Regions from separate parts of the Pseudomonas sp. FG86 genome, predicted to be linked through region 1. Evidence: predicted binding sites of a transcription regulator. Region 1 holds the regulator's gene; the other holds the start of a gene.
What was found. The regulator FliA, encoded in region 1, starts transcription of late flagellar genes. The targets are predictions, from matches to a motif close to CTAAAGTTTNNNNNNNNNNNGCCGNTAA.
Positions count from the first base shown of each region.

Region 2: a site for FliA is predicted at 4,038-4,065, ahead of ACODSV_RS04645 (methyl-accepting chemotaxis protein). Genes of this name have one in related genera too.

Region 1 covers NZ_JBMDIS010000094.1:3,999-11,644, forward strand. Annotated here, with positions in the region: gene flhF (flagellar biosynthesis GTPase FlhF) at 1-580, shown strand, start outside; gene fleN (flagellar synthesis regulator FleN) at 686-1,519, shown strand; gene fliA (RNA polymerase sigma factor FliA) at 1,516-2,256, shown strand; gene ACODSV_RS31280 (chemotaxis response regulator CheY) at 2,424-2,798, shown strand; gene ACODSV_RS31285 (protein phosphatase CheZ) at 2,817-3,605, shown strand; gene ACODSV_RS31290 (chemotaxis protein CheA) at 3,617-5,866, shown strand; gene ACODSV_RS31295 (protein-glutamate methylesterase/protein-glutamine glutaminase) at 5,915-7,048, shown strand; gene ACODSV_RS31300 (flagellar motor protein) at 7,048-7,646, shown strand, end outside.
Region 2 covers NZ_JBMDIS010000005.1:19,693-27,338, forward strand. Annotated here, with positions in the region: gene ACODSV_RS04625 (chemotaxis protein CheA) at 1-1,820, opposite strand, end outside; gene ACODSV_RS04630 (STAS domain-containing protein) at 1,862-2,149, opposite strand; gene ACODSV_RS04635 (response regulator) at 2,173-2,541, opposite strand; gene ACODSV_RS04640 (methyl-accepting chemotaxis protein) at 2,551-3,765, opposite strand; gene ACODSV_RS04645 (methyl-accepting chemotaxis protein) at 4,120-6,141, shown strand; gene ACODSV_RS04650 (alpha/beta hydrolase family protein) at 6,237-7,277, shown strand; gene ACODSV_RS04655 (DUF2569 domain-containing protein) at 7,358-7,646, shown strand, end outside.

The sequences.
Region 1 (7,646 bases):
CGGCGCTTCGAATATCGCGCTGGTGAGCATGGACAGCTACCGTATCGGCGCCCAGGAGCAACTCAAGACCCTGGGTCGCATCCTCAATGTGTCGGTGACCCACGTCGACCCAGGCCAGTCGCTGGCCAACGCGCTCGACCCGTTGCTGCGTAAACGCGTGGTGCTGATCGACACCGCGGGGCTGCAAGCCAGCGACCCGGCCTTGCGCCTGCAACTGGAAAGCCTGGCCGGGCGTGGCATCAAGTCTAAAAATTACCTGGTGCTTGCAACCACCAGCCAAAAACAAGTTCTTACCGCTGCGTACCATAGCTACAAGCGCTGCGGGCTGGCCGGCTGCATCCTGACTAAGCTTGATGAAACGGCGAGCCTGGGCGAGGTGTTGAGCCTGGCCATCAGTCATGAACTACCGGTCGCCTACCTGACCGACGGGCCGCGGATCCCGGATGACCTGCATCTGCCGCGCCGTCATCAGTTGGTCAGCCGTGCCGTCAGCGTGCAAATGCAAGAAGAGCCTAGCGAGGAAGCGATGGCCGACATGTTCGCTGACCTCTACCACAACCCGGCAAAACGGGTGGGTTGAGTCAGTATGAACACCGTGAAATGTATCTACATCGATGGTCTGCAAGCGATTCACGCGGCCAAGCCATGTAGCCTGCGTCTAAGCAAGACAAGGTAAAGAAATAAAATGGGCAGCATGCATCCCGTACAGGTGATCGCGGTGACCGGCGGCAAAGGTGGCGTCGGGAAAACTAACGTGTCAGTGAATTTGTCCCTGGCGCTGGCAGAGCTTGGCCGTCGCGTCATGCTGCTGGATGCTGACCTGGGGCTGGCGAATGTCGACGTTCTGCTGGGACTGACGCCCAAACACACCCTCGCCGATGTGATCGAGGGCCGCTGTGAGCTGCGTGATGTGCTGCTCCAGGGCCCCGGTGGGATCCGTATCGTACCGGCCGCCTCGGGCACCCAGAGCATGGTGCACCTGAGCCCGGCGCAGCATGCCGGTCTGATCCAGGCGTTCAGCGATATCGGCGACAACCTCGACGTGCTGGTGATCGACACCGCCGCCGGGATCGGCGAGTCGGTGGTCAGCTTCGTGCGCGCCGCGCAGGAAGTGTTGCTGGTGGTCTGCGATGAACCCACCTCGATCACCGACGCCTATGCCCTGATCAAACTGCTTAACCGCGACTACGGCATGAACCGCTTCCGCGTGCTGGCCAACATGGCCCAAAGCCCGCAGGAAGGCCGCAACCTGTTCGCCAAGTTGACCAAGGTCACGGATCGCTTTCTCGATGTCGCCCTACAATACGTCGGCGCAGTTCCCTATGACGAGTGTGTGCGCAAGGCTGTGCAAAAGCAGCGTGCAGTCTACGAAGCGTTCCCTCGTTCGAAATGCGCCTTGGCGTTCAAGGCTATTGCTCAGAAGGTCGATACTTGGCCGTTGCCCGCTAACCCTCGGGGGCATCTGGAGTTTTTCGTCGAGCGATTGGTGCATCAGACGAGCGCAGGACCCGTGCTATGACAGCGACCGGCTACAACGCCTACAAGAAGTCCGCCCGTGACAGTCAGGGTGAGTTGATCGAGCGTTACGCGCCTTTGGTCAAACGCATCGCCTATCACTTGCTGGCACGCCTCCCCGCCAGTGTCCAGGTCGAAGACCTGATCCAGGCCGGCATGATCGGCCTTCTCGAAGTGTCGACCAAATACGACGCGAGCAAGGGCGCGAGTTTCGAGACGTATGCGGGTATCCGTATCCGTGGCGCGATGCTCGATGAGGTGCGCAAAGGCGATTGGGCGCCGCGTTCGGTACACCGCAATACGCGCATGGTCAGTGACGCAATTCGGTCAATTGAAGCAAAAACCGGTCGCGACGCTAAAGATCATGAAGTTGCGGCCGAACTCCAATTGAGTCTCGACGATTATTACGGGATTTTGAACGATACCTTGGGCAGCCGCCTGTTCAGTTTCGACGACCTGTTGCAGGACGGCGAACACGAAGGGTTGCACGAGGACGGCGCGAGTACGCATATGGAGCCGTCGCGTGACCTGGAGGATGAACGCTTCCAGGGCGCATTGGCCGACGCAATTGCCAATTTGCCGGAGCGTGAGCGACTGGTGTTGGCGCTGTACTACGACGAAGAGCTGAACCTCAAGGAAATCGGTGAGGTCCTGGGGGTCAGCGAATCGCGTGTCAGCCAGCTGCACAGCCAGTGCGCGGCCCGCTTGCGGGGGCGATTGGGAGAGTGGCGCGCGCGCTGACAGGCAGTGTGGGGACACTGCAGACGCAACCGCGAGGGCCTTGGCCGCCGCGGGGGCTAACCGTGGTGCCCTGGGCAGTCCTTTTTGTGTAACGCCTGTTGATTGAAATGGCGCGTCCAGGTGCTGGGCGCGTTTAAGACTGCTTGGAGGTCGAATTGGACAAGAACATGAAAATCCTCATCGTTGATGACTTCTCAACGATGCGGCGGATCATAAAAAACCTGTTGCGTGACCTTGGGTTCACAAACACGGTCGAGGCGGATGACGGCCTTACGGCGATTCCGATCCTCAACAGCGGGAGCATCGACTTTCTGGTAACCGATTGGAACATGCCGGGCATGACGGGTATCGACTTGTTGCGCCACGTGCGTGCCGACGAAAAACTGCGCAGTCTTCCCGTGCTGATGGTGACCGCCGAAGCCAAGCGTGAACAGATCATCGAAGCCGCCCAAGCCGGGGTTAACGGCTATGTGGTCAAACCATTCACTGCGCAGGCCTTGAAAGAGAAGATCGAAAAAATCTTCGAACGCATCCACGGCTAATGCTGCCACGGGGGAGCTATGGAGCAAAAAGAATCATCGCAGGCCGACTTTGAGTCGACCCTGAAAAAACATGCTCACCAGCTGGTCGACAGCCTTGAAAAAGGCCAGTTCGGCGATGCGGTGCAGTTAATCCATCAGCTCAACCAGACCCGTGACCGCGGCCTGTACCAGGAGGTGGGCAAGCTCACACGCGAGCTTCACAGTGCGATCGTCAATTTCCAGATTGACCCGCACATGCCTCAAGCCGAAGAGATTTCGCAGATCACCGACGCCACCGAACGCCTGTCCTATGTGGTCAGGCTGACTGAGGCAGCGGCCAACCGCACCATGGACCTGGTGGAAAACGCCACGCCCCTGGTCAACGGCATGGCCACGGAAGCCCAGGCGCTGAGCGTTGACTGGGGTCGCTTCATGCGCCGTGAAGTCGGCGCAGAAGAGTTTCGTGAGCTGGCCCGTCGGGTCGAAGGGTTCCTGTCACGCAGCGAGCAGGAAAACCGTACGGTTTCCAGCAACCTCAATGACATTCTGCTCGCCCAGGATTACCAGGACCTGACCGGTCAGGTGATCAAGCGTGTGACCCAGTTGGTCACCGAAGTGGAAAGCAACCTGCTCAAATTGGTACTCATGGCCGGCCAGGTCGACCGTTTCGCCGGCATCGAACATGACCGCGAAGCGATCCTCTCTGAAAAAGATCCACAAAAACATCTCGCCAAGGGTGAAGGTCCGCAGATTCATGCCGATAAACGTGAAGACGTTGTGTCAGGTCAGGATGACGTAGATGACCTGTTATCCAGTTTAGGCTTCTAAGGAGCACACCCATGAGCTTCGGCGCCGATGAAGAAATCCTTCAGGATTTCCTTGTAGAGGCCGGCGAAATTTTAGAGCAATTGTCCGAACAACTGGTCGAGCTGGAAAGCCGCCCGGATGATGCGAACCTGCTCAATGCAATTTTTCGCGGTTTTCATACTGTAAAAGGGGGCGCCGGCTTCCTCCAGCTCCATGAGCTGGTGGAGTGCTGCCACATCGCCGAAAACGTGTTCGACATCCTGCGCAAGGGTGAGCGTCACGTTGACTCGGAGTTAATGGATGTAATCCTCGAAGCGTTGGATGCGGTCAACGGCATGTTCAGCGAAGTGCGCGAACGTGCCCCGATCACCGCCGCCACCCCGGAACTGCTGGCCGCCCTGGCGCGCCTGGCAGAACCTGCCGACACCTCGGCCGCGCCGGTGGTGGAAGCGGCGCCAGAGCCGGTGGTCGAAGCCGAAGCGGATGTCACCGACAGCGAGTTCGAGCAGTTGCTCGACTCTCTCAATGCGGTCAAGGCCGAGGCTGAAGCACCGTCGGCCGTACCCGCACCCGCACCCGCGGCCGCTGCGCCTGCCGAGCCGACCAGCGAAGACATCACCGACGCAGAGTTCGAATCCCTGCTCGACCAGTTGCATGGCAAAGGCCAGTTCGCGGCTGATGCCGTGGCCACTGCGGCTGCCCCGGAAACGCCGGCGGCAACGGCCAGTACCGATATCACCGATGACGAATTCGAAGCGTTGCTCGACCAGTTGCATGGCAAGGGCACCTTTGCCGCCGATGCCTTGCCGGAAGTCGCGGCCACTGGCGCGGCGCCGACGCCAGCTGCACCGGGCGCCGCTGCGGCCCCTGCTGACGACGGCTTGATCTCCGATCACGAATTCGAAGCCCTGCTCGACGAATTGCACGGAAAGGGCAAGTTCACCGAAGTGGCCCCGGCTGCTGCGGCGACTGCCACCCCCGTGGCCGCGAAACCGGCACCGGCCAAGGCCGCCGCGCCTGCTGCCGCCAAACCGGCGCCAGCCCCAGCGCCAGCCGCCGCGGCCGCCGCGCGTGCGCCTGCCGCTGCCGTGGCCGACAAGCCTGCCAGTGAAGCCGAAACCACCGTACGGGTCGATACCGCACGACTGGACGACATCATGAACATGGTCGGCGAACTGGTGCTGGTGCGTAACCGTCTGGTGCGCCTGGGCCTGAACAGCGGCGACGAAGCCATGCAAAAGGCTGTGTCGAACCTCGACGTGGTCACGGCTGACTTGCAGACCGCCGTGATGAAGACGCGGATGCAGCCGATCAAGAAAGTCTTCGGCCGCTTCCCACGCCTGGTTCGCGACCTGGCTCGCCAGCTCAAGAAAGAAATCAACCTGGAACTGGTGGGTGAAGAAACCGACCTCGACAAGAACCTCGTCGAGGCCCTGGCCGACCCGTTGGTCCACTTGGTGCGCAACGCCGTCGACCACGGCGTGGAAACCCCGGAAGAACGCGAAGCCTCGGGCAAGTCCCGCAACGGCAAGGTGATCCTGGCGGCGGAGCAGGAGGGCGACCATATCCTGTTGTCGATTACCGATGACGGCAAGGGCATGGACCCGGCGATCCTGCGCAATATCGCGGTCAAGCGTGGCGTGATGGACAAGGACGCCGCCGACCGCCTGACCGACACCGAGTGCTACAACCTGATCTTCGCTCCAGGCTTCTCGACCAAGACCGAGATTTCCGACGTGTCGGGCCGTGGCGTGGGCATGGACGTGGTGAAGACCAAGATCAGCCAGCTCAACGGCTCGATCAATATCTACTCGACCAAGGGCCAGGGCTCGAAAATCGTCATCAAGGTGCCGTTGACCCTGGCGATCATGCCGACCCTGATGGTGATGCTGGGCAACCAGGCCTTCGCCTTCCCACTGGTCAACGTCAACGAGATCTTCCACCTCGACCTGTCACGCACCAACGTGGTGGATGGCCAGGAAGTGGTGATCGTGCGCGACAAGGCGCTGCCATTGTTCTACCTCAAGCGCTGGCTGGTGGCATCGGCTGCCCATGAAGAGCAGCGCGAAGGCCACGTGGTGATCCTTTCGGTGGGCACCCAGCGTATCGGCTTTGTGGTCGATCAACTGGTGGGCCAGGAAGAAGTGGTCATCAAGCCTTTGGGCAAAATGCTGCAGGGAACCCCGGGCATGTCGGGCGCGACCATCACCGGTGACGGTCGGATCGCGCTGATTCTCGATGTTCCGAGCATGCTCAAGCGTTACGCCGCACGGCGTATTTGATTCTGGTGGGGCAGGGCGGTATTGCCCGTCCCGCCTAACGGAGTGTTTATGGTAGTCAAGGTCCTGGTGGTGGACGATTCGGGTTTCTTCCGCCGCCGCGTCTCGGAAATTCTTTCCGCCGATCCAACCATCCAGGTGGTCGGTACGGCCACCAACGGCAAAGAGGCGATTGATCAGGCCATAGCGTTGAAGCCGGACGTGATCACCATGGACTACGAAATGCCGATGATGGATGGCATCACGGCAGTCCGGCACATCATGCAGCGCTGCCCGACCCCGGTATTGATGTTCTCCTCGCTGACGCACGAAGGCGCCCGGGTCACCCTGGATGCGCTGGATGCTGGCGCGGTGGACTTCCTGCCGAAGAACTTCGAAGACATCTCGCGCAACCCCGAGAAGGTCAAGCAGATGCTGTGCGAGAAGGTGCACAGCATTTCCCGCAGCAACCGTCGCAGCCTGTTCAGTGCGCCTGCACCGGCACCCGCAGCACCGGTCGCGCCCCCGGCAGCGCCCACCAGCACCGCGTTCGGTCGTCCGGCCCCGGCGCCTGTTGCCCGGCCAGCCGTGGCCCCGGCCCGTGCGTCGGCGCCCAGCGCCTATTCGCCAGCGCCCAAGCGCAAGGCTTACAAGTTGGTGGCCATTGGCACGTCCACCGGCGGCCCGGTGGCGCTGCAACGGGTATTGACCCAGTTGCCGGCCAACTTCCCGGCGCCGATCGTGTTGATCCAGCACATGCCTGCGGCCTTCACCAAAGCGTTCGCTGAACGCCTGGACAAGCTCTGCCGTATCAGCGTCAAGGAAGCCGAGGATGGCGACATCCTGCGCCCTGGCCTGGCGCTGCTGGCGCCGGGTGGCAAGCAGATGATGGTCGATGGCCGTGGCGCGATCAAAATCCTGCCGGGCGATGAACGCCTCAACTACAAGCCGTGCGTGGATATCACCTTTGGTTCGGCGGCCAAGTCCTACGGCGACAAAGTTCTGGCGGTGGTCCTCACCGGCATGGGCGCCGACGGCCGTGAAGGCGCGCGGTTGCTCAAGCAGGGTGGCAGTGCGATCTGGGCCCAGGATGAAGCCAGCTGCGTGATCTATGGCATGCCCATGGCCATCGTCAAGGCGGACCTGGCCGACGCGGTCTACAGCCTCGACGACATCGGCAAGTATCTGGTGGAGGCTTGCCTCTGATGGATGTCTTGAGCCTGATCGGTATCACCATGGCGTTTGTCGCGATCATCGGCGGCAACTACCTCGAAGGCGGTCACCTCGGCGCATTGGCCAACGGCCCGGCGGCCTTGATCGTGATTGGCGGTACCGTGGGCGCCGCGTTGCTGCAGTCGCCCTTGAGCTCATTCAAGCGCGCCATGCAGATCCTGATATGGATTATTTTTCCGCCACGCGTCGACCTTCCGGGTGGCATCGATCGGGTGGTCAACTGGAGCCTCACCGCTCGCAAGGAAGGCCTGCTGGGCCTGGAAGGCGTGGCCGATGCCGAGCCTGACAGCTACGCGCGCAAGGGCCTGCAATTGCTGGTGGACGGCGCCGAGCCGGAAGCAATCCGCAGCATCCTGGAAGTGGACTTCTACACCCAGGAAAGCCGCGATATCAACGCGGCCAAAGTCTTTGAAAGCATGGGCGGCTACGCGCCGACCATCGGCATCATCGGTGCGGTAATGGGCCTGATCCACGTGATGGGCAACCTCGCCGACCCTTCGCAACTGGGCAGCGGCATTGCCGTGGCGTTCGTCGCCACCATCTACGGTGTGGCGAGTGCCAACCTGGTGCT
Region 2 (7,646 bases), on a different contig from region 1:
CCGGCCTTGTGCTCGGCGTAGCGCACCACCACCACATTCTGGCGGCGCGAGGCGGGGCCTTCGTGGCTGAAGTGGTCGCGCAGGTCCACCAGCGGCAACACTTCGCCACGCAGGTCCAGGTAGCCCTTGTCGCGGCTGGACTGGCGCTGGCGCTCATCCAGTTCGATGCATTCCTGGACCATGTCCAGCGGAATCACATAAGTGGACTGGTCGATGCCCACCAGAAACCCATTGATGATCGCCAACGTCAGCGGCAGGCGGATGCGCACCACGGTGCCCTGGCCGGGGCGGCTGTCCAGGTCGACGGTGCCGCGCAACAGGGTGATATTGCGCTTGACCACGTCCATGCCCACGCCACGCCCGGACAGATTGGTCACGGCCTCGGCGGTGGAGAAACCCGCTTCGAAGATCAGGTTGTAGATCTCCTGGTCGGTGAGCACCGCGCCGCTGGCCACCAGCCCGCGCTCCTGGGCTTTGGCCAGGATGCGTTCACGGTTGAGCCCGGCGCCGTCGTCGGCGATTTCAATGACGATGCTCCCCGAGTCATGGTACGCATTGAGGCTCAAATGGCCTTTGGCCGACTTACCGGCCGCACGCCGGGCATCGGCGCTTTCGATACCGTGGTCCATGGCGTTGCGCAGCAGGTGCATCAGTGGGTCGCCGATTTTCTCGACAACCGTCTTGTCCAGTTCGGTTTCCGCGCCGCTGATGATCAGTTCGATGTCCTTGCCCAGCTCCTGGCTGATATCGCGCACCACGCGGCGGAAGCGGTTGAACGTGTCGCCGATGGGGATCATGCGCAAGTGCAGGGCACCATCGAGGATCTCTTCCACCAACCCCGATACCGTCGAGGTGGCCTCTTGTAGAGGGTCGTTGTTACAGGAGCGGGCCAGCAGGCTCGCGCCGGCACTGGCAATCACCAGCTCGCCGACCAGGTTGATCAACTCGTCGAGCTTGTCGGCGTTGACCCGCACGTAATTACCGTCCCGGGGTTTCGCCTCGCTGGCTGCCGGCTGGCGCTGCGCCGAAGCCGTCATGGCGCCTTGCTCTGCCGGCGTGACCTGTTCGCTGCCCAGGCCGCTGTCGGGCGTGGGATCGACGGCAACGATGTGCACTTCACAATCGTCACGTACGAAGTCGAACACTTCGTTGAGGGTGGCGTGGCTGGCTGTCGAGCGCAGGTCGATCTCGAAGCCCAGGTAGCAACTTTCCGGGTCCCAGCTTTCCAAGGCCGGGATGCTATCGGTGAGGATCGTGACCTGCATCATCTGCCCCAAGGTCTCGAGGTAACGCAGAAACGACAGCGGGTCCATGCCATTGCGGAACACATCCGCGCCGAAGCGCAGGGAGATGTGCCACAGCACGTCGGTGGGAGTGCCCGTGCAGGCCGCCGCAGTTTCGACGCGTTGGGCCGGGGTGCCAGGTGCCTGATACGTGCTCAGCGCCTCGCGCAATGCCGCTTCACGTTCCAGGGCCTCGGGCTGCAACGTTTCGCCCCGATGGGCGACGACGTCGATCAACTCGAGCATATGGTCGCCGCACTTGAGCAACATCGCGATCAGCGTGGCATCGACCGCCACACTGCCGTCGCGCAGGCGGTCGAGTACGTCCTCGACAATATGCGTAAAACTCACGACAGGCTCCAGGCCGAACAGCCCGGCGGAGCCCTTGATGGTGTGGGCGGCACGGAAAATCGCGCCAATGGCATCCTGGTCGCCGGGCTCGCTTTCCAGTTGCAGCAAGGATTGCTCCATGGCTTGCAACAGCTCGCGCGCCTCGACGATGAATGTCTGCTGTGCCTGATCGAGATTGATGCTCACCTGAACTTTCCTTGTCGATCAATGAACGTGGATGGCGCTGACTACAAGACCGCGCCGCGACACAGTTGGAGTGCCTGCGTGACCGCCTGGCTCTGGCCGATCACGCTCAAGGCTGTGCCGGCGATGCCGGCTTCACGCTGGATGACCGCGAGCAACTGCAGGCCGGCGCCATCCAGTTCCGTGACCTGCGACAGGTCCAGCGCCATGCGTGGCGTCGCGCCCAGCTGCGGCAGCAGCGCGCCCGCCAGTTCGGCGACGGTGTAGATCGTCAGTTCGCCGTCAATGCACACGCGGGTGGTGTCATCAAATGTTTCATGGGTGATGGGCATGGGAGCCTCCCTGGCGCCGGGTGTCAGGGCAGAATCAGTTTTGAGACCGCTGCCAGCATCTGTGCCGGCTGGAACGGCTTGACCACCCACGCCTTGGCGCCAGCGGCCTGGCCCTCGGCCTTCTTCGATTCCTGGGACTCGGTGGTCAGCATGATGATCGGGGTGAACTTGTAGTTGGCCAGCTTCTTGACCTCCTTGACGAAGGTGATGCCGTCCATGTTGGGCATGTTTACGTCGCTGATGATCAGGTGCACCTTCTGCCCGGTGAGCTTGCCCAGGGCATCCCGGCCGTCGCACGCTTCGATCACGTCGTAACCGGCGCTTTTCAAGGCAATGCCAACCACTTGCCGCACACTGCTGGAGTCGTCGACCACTAATACATTCTTCGCCATGAGGTGCTCCTAAAAGAAGGTAATGTCTTGAGAATTCTGCTGCACGGCCGCTTCGCCATGATGGATGCGCCGTTGCTCGTCGGTGGCATAAGTGGCTTCCATGCGCGCCAGCCACTGCCGGGCGTCGACGGCGACCGCCTGGTCAGGGGCCTGGCTGGCCTGCAGGAGGTGATCATGCAAGGCGTGCATGTTGTCTCGCACGTGGCTGAGGATCTGGCTGACCCGGTCCTGGAATTGCAGGTTGACCAGCACCTCGGTCATCTCATCACGAATGCCGTAGCTTTCCTGCTTGAGCAGGTCGGCGGACTCGGCCAGGCGCCCGGTGATGTTCTGGAAGCGCTCGAGCACCACTTGAATGCTGTTTTCGGACGCCGCCACCGAGTGGCTGTCCTGGTCGGCGCTGCTGGACGCGGCCTGTACCAATTGGGTGATGGCGTTATTGATGATGTCGACCTTGGCCGACATCTGTTGGCCGGTTTCACTGGATTTGCTCGACAGGCTGCGCACCGCATCGGCCACCACGGCGAAGCCACGACCGGCTTCGCCAGCCCGCGCCGCCTCGATGGCCGCGTTGAGCGCCAGCAGGTTGGTTTGCGCGGCAATCGCCGCCACGTCGGCGGCCATGGTGCGCAGTTCACCGGTATAGGCGGTGAGGCTACGGACCTGGGCCAGGGTTTGGTCACGGCTGCTTTGGGTCGCCTTGAGCGAATTGATCACCTGGCTCAGCTCACTGTCGCTGCGCGCCAGCACCTCAAGCGCGCCGTCGGCGGCCTGGCCATCCAGCTCACCCGCAGCGTGCTGCGAGGCTTGTACCGTTTCCTGCAACCGTGCGGCAATGCCGGTAAAACGGTTGGCCAGGCTCACAATGGCTTCTTCGGTCTGATGGCGCGAGCTTTCCACCTGCTTGGCCCAGATCGGCATGGCGCCCAGCAACACTTCATCAAGCTGTGCCCGCGCGGCCATGCCGTTATGTGCCGCGTCCGCGTCGGCCTGATCCGCCTGCGCACGCGCAATGGCTCGCCGCGTGGCGTCACGCTGCGAACCCGCGCTCCAGGCACAGGCACCGAAGCCGATCAACACCAGTACCGCGCAGGCCGCCAGGTTGGCCGCAGAAGTTGATTGCACCAGTATCCACACGACGGCGGGCAGGACCGGGATGAAAGCAAACCAGCGAAAACGCGGATGACCGGTAGGGGAAATGCGGCTGGCTTGACGCTGGGTCATGAGTTCGATCCTTGAACGTTGTTGCGGATATAAACGACATAGGGTTTATCTGCCCAGTACAGAGCAACTTTAGACACCTTATGTGCCTTCCGTCTGATTTATGACCAGCGGGTGACAGACCAGGGAGTTCGGGGTCCCCTGGTCCGGCACTTTTCTGACGTCTGGCACAAGACAGAGAAAGGCCTGGACCTCATTCCCATCGTGCTCAACATCGTCCTTTGGAATGGGGGGAGGCCCGAAACCATCCATCCGTCGCCTCTCTACCCCTCGCCCTACAGCCCCCACGCAACCTGCCGATAACCCTACTAATCGCATGTCTATACCCTGCCCCCTCCACCCGTTCGAGCCAGCCCTATGAACCCACTTTCCCTTCTAAAAAAAGCCCGGGCCGATCGTCAAGGCACCGCCACCCTCACCTGCACCGCCAATGAATTGGAGTCTTCATTGGCCACCCTGCGCATCACACCCACCCTGATCACCGGTTTCATCTCCCCCCACCTGGACATCGACCAGGTCGCCGCCAAGCTCAAGCGTCGCTTTCCGCAAACCGCCATCAGCCTGTGCACCACCTCCGGTGAGTTGTGCAACGCCGCTGATTCGCTGTATTGCGCGACCGGCGAGCGCTGGGACCGGATGGTGTTGCAGCTGTTTGATGACAGTGTGATTGCCTCTGCCGAGGTGGTGATGGTGCCGTTGGAGTGTGAGGACATTCGCAGCGGCGGCAAGCGCTTGGGGATGCAGGAGCGGATCGCCAAGTTGGTGGCCAATATCAAGCGGGTGCAGGTGCACACCTCAATCGATCACCGCGACACCTTGGCCTACGTGGTGTTCGATGGGTTGTCGGCGTCGGAATCGTTTTTCATGGAGGCGCTGTATGAGTCCGGGCGTTTTCCATGCTTGTTCGTAGGCGGGTCGGCCGGGGGTAAGTCGGATTTCCAGAAAACGCTGATCCACGATGGCCAGCGCAGTTATCAGAACCATGCACAGATTGTGTTCCTCAAGACTGCCGCCAATGTGCGCTTTGGCGTGTTTAAAAGCCAAAACTTCAAGGCCGCGGATTTGACCTTCAGTGTGCTGACCGCCTCGGTGGAGGACCGCACAATTGACCAGGTGATCGACAGCAGCGGCAATATCAAGAGCATGGTGCAGGCGCTGTGTGACGCGTTCAATTGCGCCCCCCAGGCACTGGAGTCGAAGCTGGCGGATTACTCGTTCGCGATTCGGGTGGGCAGTGAGTTGTTTGTGCGCTCCATCGCACGCATCGACTATGAACAGCAGATCGTGCAGCTGTTTTGCGACGTGGCGCCGGGCGAAGAGCTGGTGATGGTGCGACGTACGCCATTGCGTGAGGCCACACGCCTGGACTACGAGCAGTTTTTGCGTGGCAAGGGCGGCCAGCCGGTGGCGGGGATTTTGAATGACTGCATTTTGCGCCGACTGAATAACGGCGCCGAGCTGGGCAGCATGGCCGGCATTTTTGGGGATGTGCCGTTGGCGGGGTTTTCGACCTTCGGGGAGATTCTGGGCTTGAACCTGAATCAGACGCTGACGGCGATTTTCTTCTTTCGGGTGGCCAAGGGTGCGAGTTTCAGTGATGAGTACGTGGACAATTTCATCGCCCATTACGGCGAGTTCAAGGCATTTTTCCTGCGGCGTCAGGTGAAGAAGCTGGCGGGGTTGAACCATGTGGTGGTCAAGCAGATTGCGGCGTTCAAGAACAATGATTTCACCGACACCCTGAATACCCGAGGCCTGGACCGCAATATCCTGCCAGTCTTCGAAGGCCTGGCCGACTTGGGCCTGGTGTTGGCCCAGGCCGAGCGCCAGCAGGAGGACATCGCTTCGCAGCTCAAGCACTACTCCGGTGAGTTACACGCCTCGATGGATGAACTAGTGGGCACGATTGGCCAGCAGAACACGGTGTCTGCCCAGGCCGGGGCCACGGTGGAGGGCCTGTCCAGCCAGGCGGATGTCGCGGTGCAGGGCGCGCGCACGCTGGCGGGGTCGAGTTTGCGTATCCAGTCGATTGTGCAGGTGATCCAGCAGATCGCCGGGCAGACCAACCTGCTGGCGCTCAACGCCGCGATTGAAGCGGCGCGCGCGGGCGACCTGGGCCGGGGCTTTGCGGTGGTGGCGGACGAGGTGCGCAAGCTGGCGGAAATCACGCGTAAGAATGCAGCGGAAATCGGTGTGGATATTGACCTGTTGTCCAGTGAGATCCAGCGCGTGGCCCAGCAGATTGAAGACCAGTCCACCGGGGTGGGCGCGTTGCGGGAGATGCTGGATGTGCTGGAGGCGTCGAGCCGTGCGACGGAGGGTACGGCGCAACGGACCAAGACCATTGCGGATACGTTGACGGGGCTGACCCATGCGTAGGCGTTAACGGCAGGTAAAAAAGGGCGCGGGGCTCATGGCACTGAACGGGGGACTCAGTGCATGATGCTTCGCTCATATCAAGGACGATAACAACAGTGAAAAACGCCCTCGCCTCCCTGCTATTGCTGTGCCTGGCCGCTCCCGCCTTCGCTGCCGAAAACCCCGTCGGTTTCAAGACTGTCACCCTGCCGGATGTGCAACACAACCGACCACTCGAACTGGTCGTCTGGTACCCCGCCGCCACCACGGCCAAACCCACGCTGATCGCCGACAGCGCGGTGTTCATCGGTGCCCTCGCCGTGCCCGACGCGCCGCCAGCTGCCGGTGAGCATCCGCTGGTGGTGCTCTCCCACGGTTATGGCGGCAACTGGGGCAAGCAGGTGTGGCTGGCCGGTGAGTTGGCGCATCAGGGCTACATCGTCGCGGCGGTCAACCACCCCGGCACCACCACCAAAGACCGTACCCCGCAAACCGCCGCGCAGTTATGGCAACGCCCGGCTGACCTGAGCCGCGTGATCGACGCGGTGTTAGCCGAGCCGAAGCCATTTGGCGCGGTCGCGAATGGCCAGATCGCCGCCGTGGGCCATTCCCTTGGCGGCTGGACCGTACTGGAGATCGCCGGCGCGCGTTTCGACCCCGACCTGTTCAGCCGCGAATGCGGCGCCCACCCCAAGCTCGGCGGCTGCATCGGCTACCACGAGATGAACCCCGCCGGCACGCCAGCCGGCAAGGCCCGGTTGGCCGCTGATTTGAGCGACAAACGCGTCACCGCCATCGTGTCCTTGGACCTGGGCCTGTCGCGCGGCTTTACCGACGCCAGCCTGGCTGCATTGCCGGTACCGGTGCTGGTGATTGCGGGGGGCGTGCCGTCGGAGGATATGGACCCGCAGCTGGAGTCCGCCGACATGGTCAAGCGGCTGCCTGAAGCAACGACGAAGTACGTGGAGATCGCCGACGCCACGCACTTCAGCTTTATGTCGATCTGCAAGCCGGGGGGCATGGCGTTGATTGAGGAGAGTTCGCCAGGCGACGGGATGATTTGCCGCGATGGTGAGGGGGCTCGGCCGAGGGCGATGATTCAGCAGCAGGTGGTGGGGCTGATCAGTGAGTTTTTACACCGATCGTTTCGACAGTGAAGCCGCCATCGACCTTAGAGCACGTGGCGCGACACGGCTGACTATTTATCGTTTTAACTTCATTGAACTGCGGAGCGAACATGCAAGAAAGTAAACAACTGAAGGGGCTGGGCGGTTGGTTGATCGTGGTTGGCTTGGGCCTGTTCATAGCCTTGGCGCGTCTGAGCTATGCCCTTATCACGGTGCATTACCCGATATTCGCAGAGGGCGCGTTCAGTACCATCACCTCATCCGGCACGACGACGGCTAACACCCTATGGGGTGCGATCCTGATTTCAGAAACACTCATTAATGCAGTCTTTATCGCGGCCTTTGGTTATTTGGTTTACCTGTTCTTCTCCGAACACTATTTATTCCCCAAGGTTTATA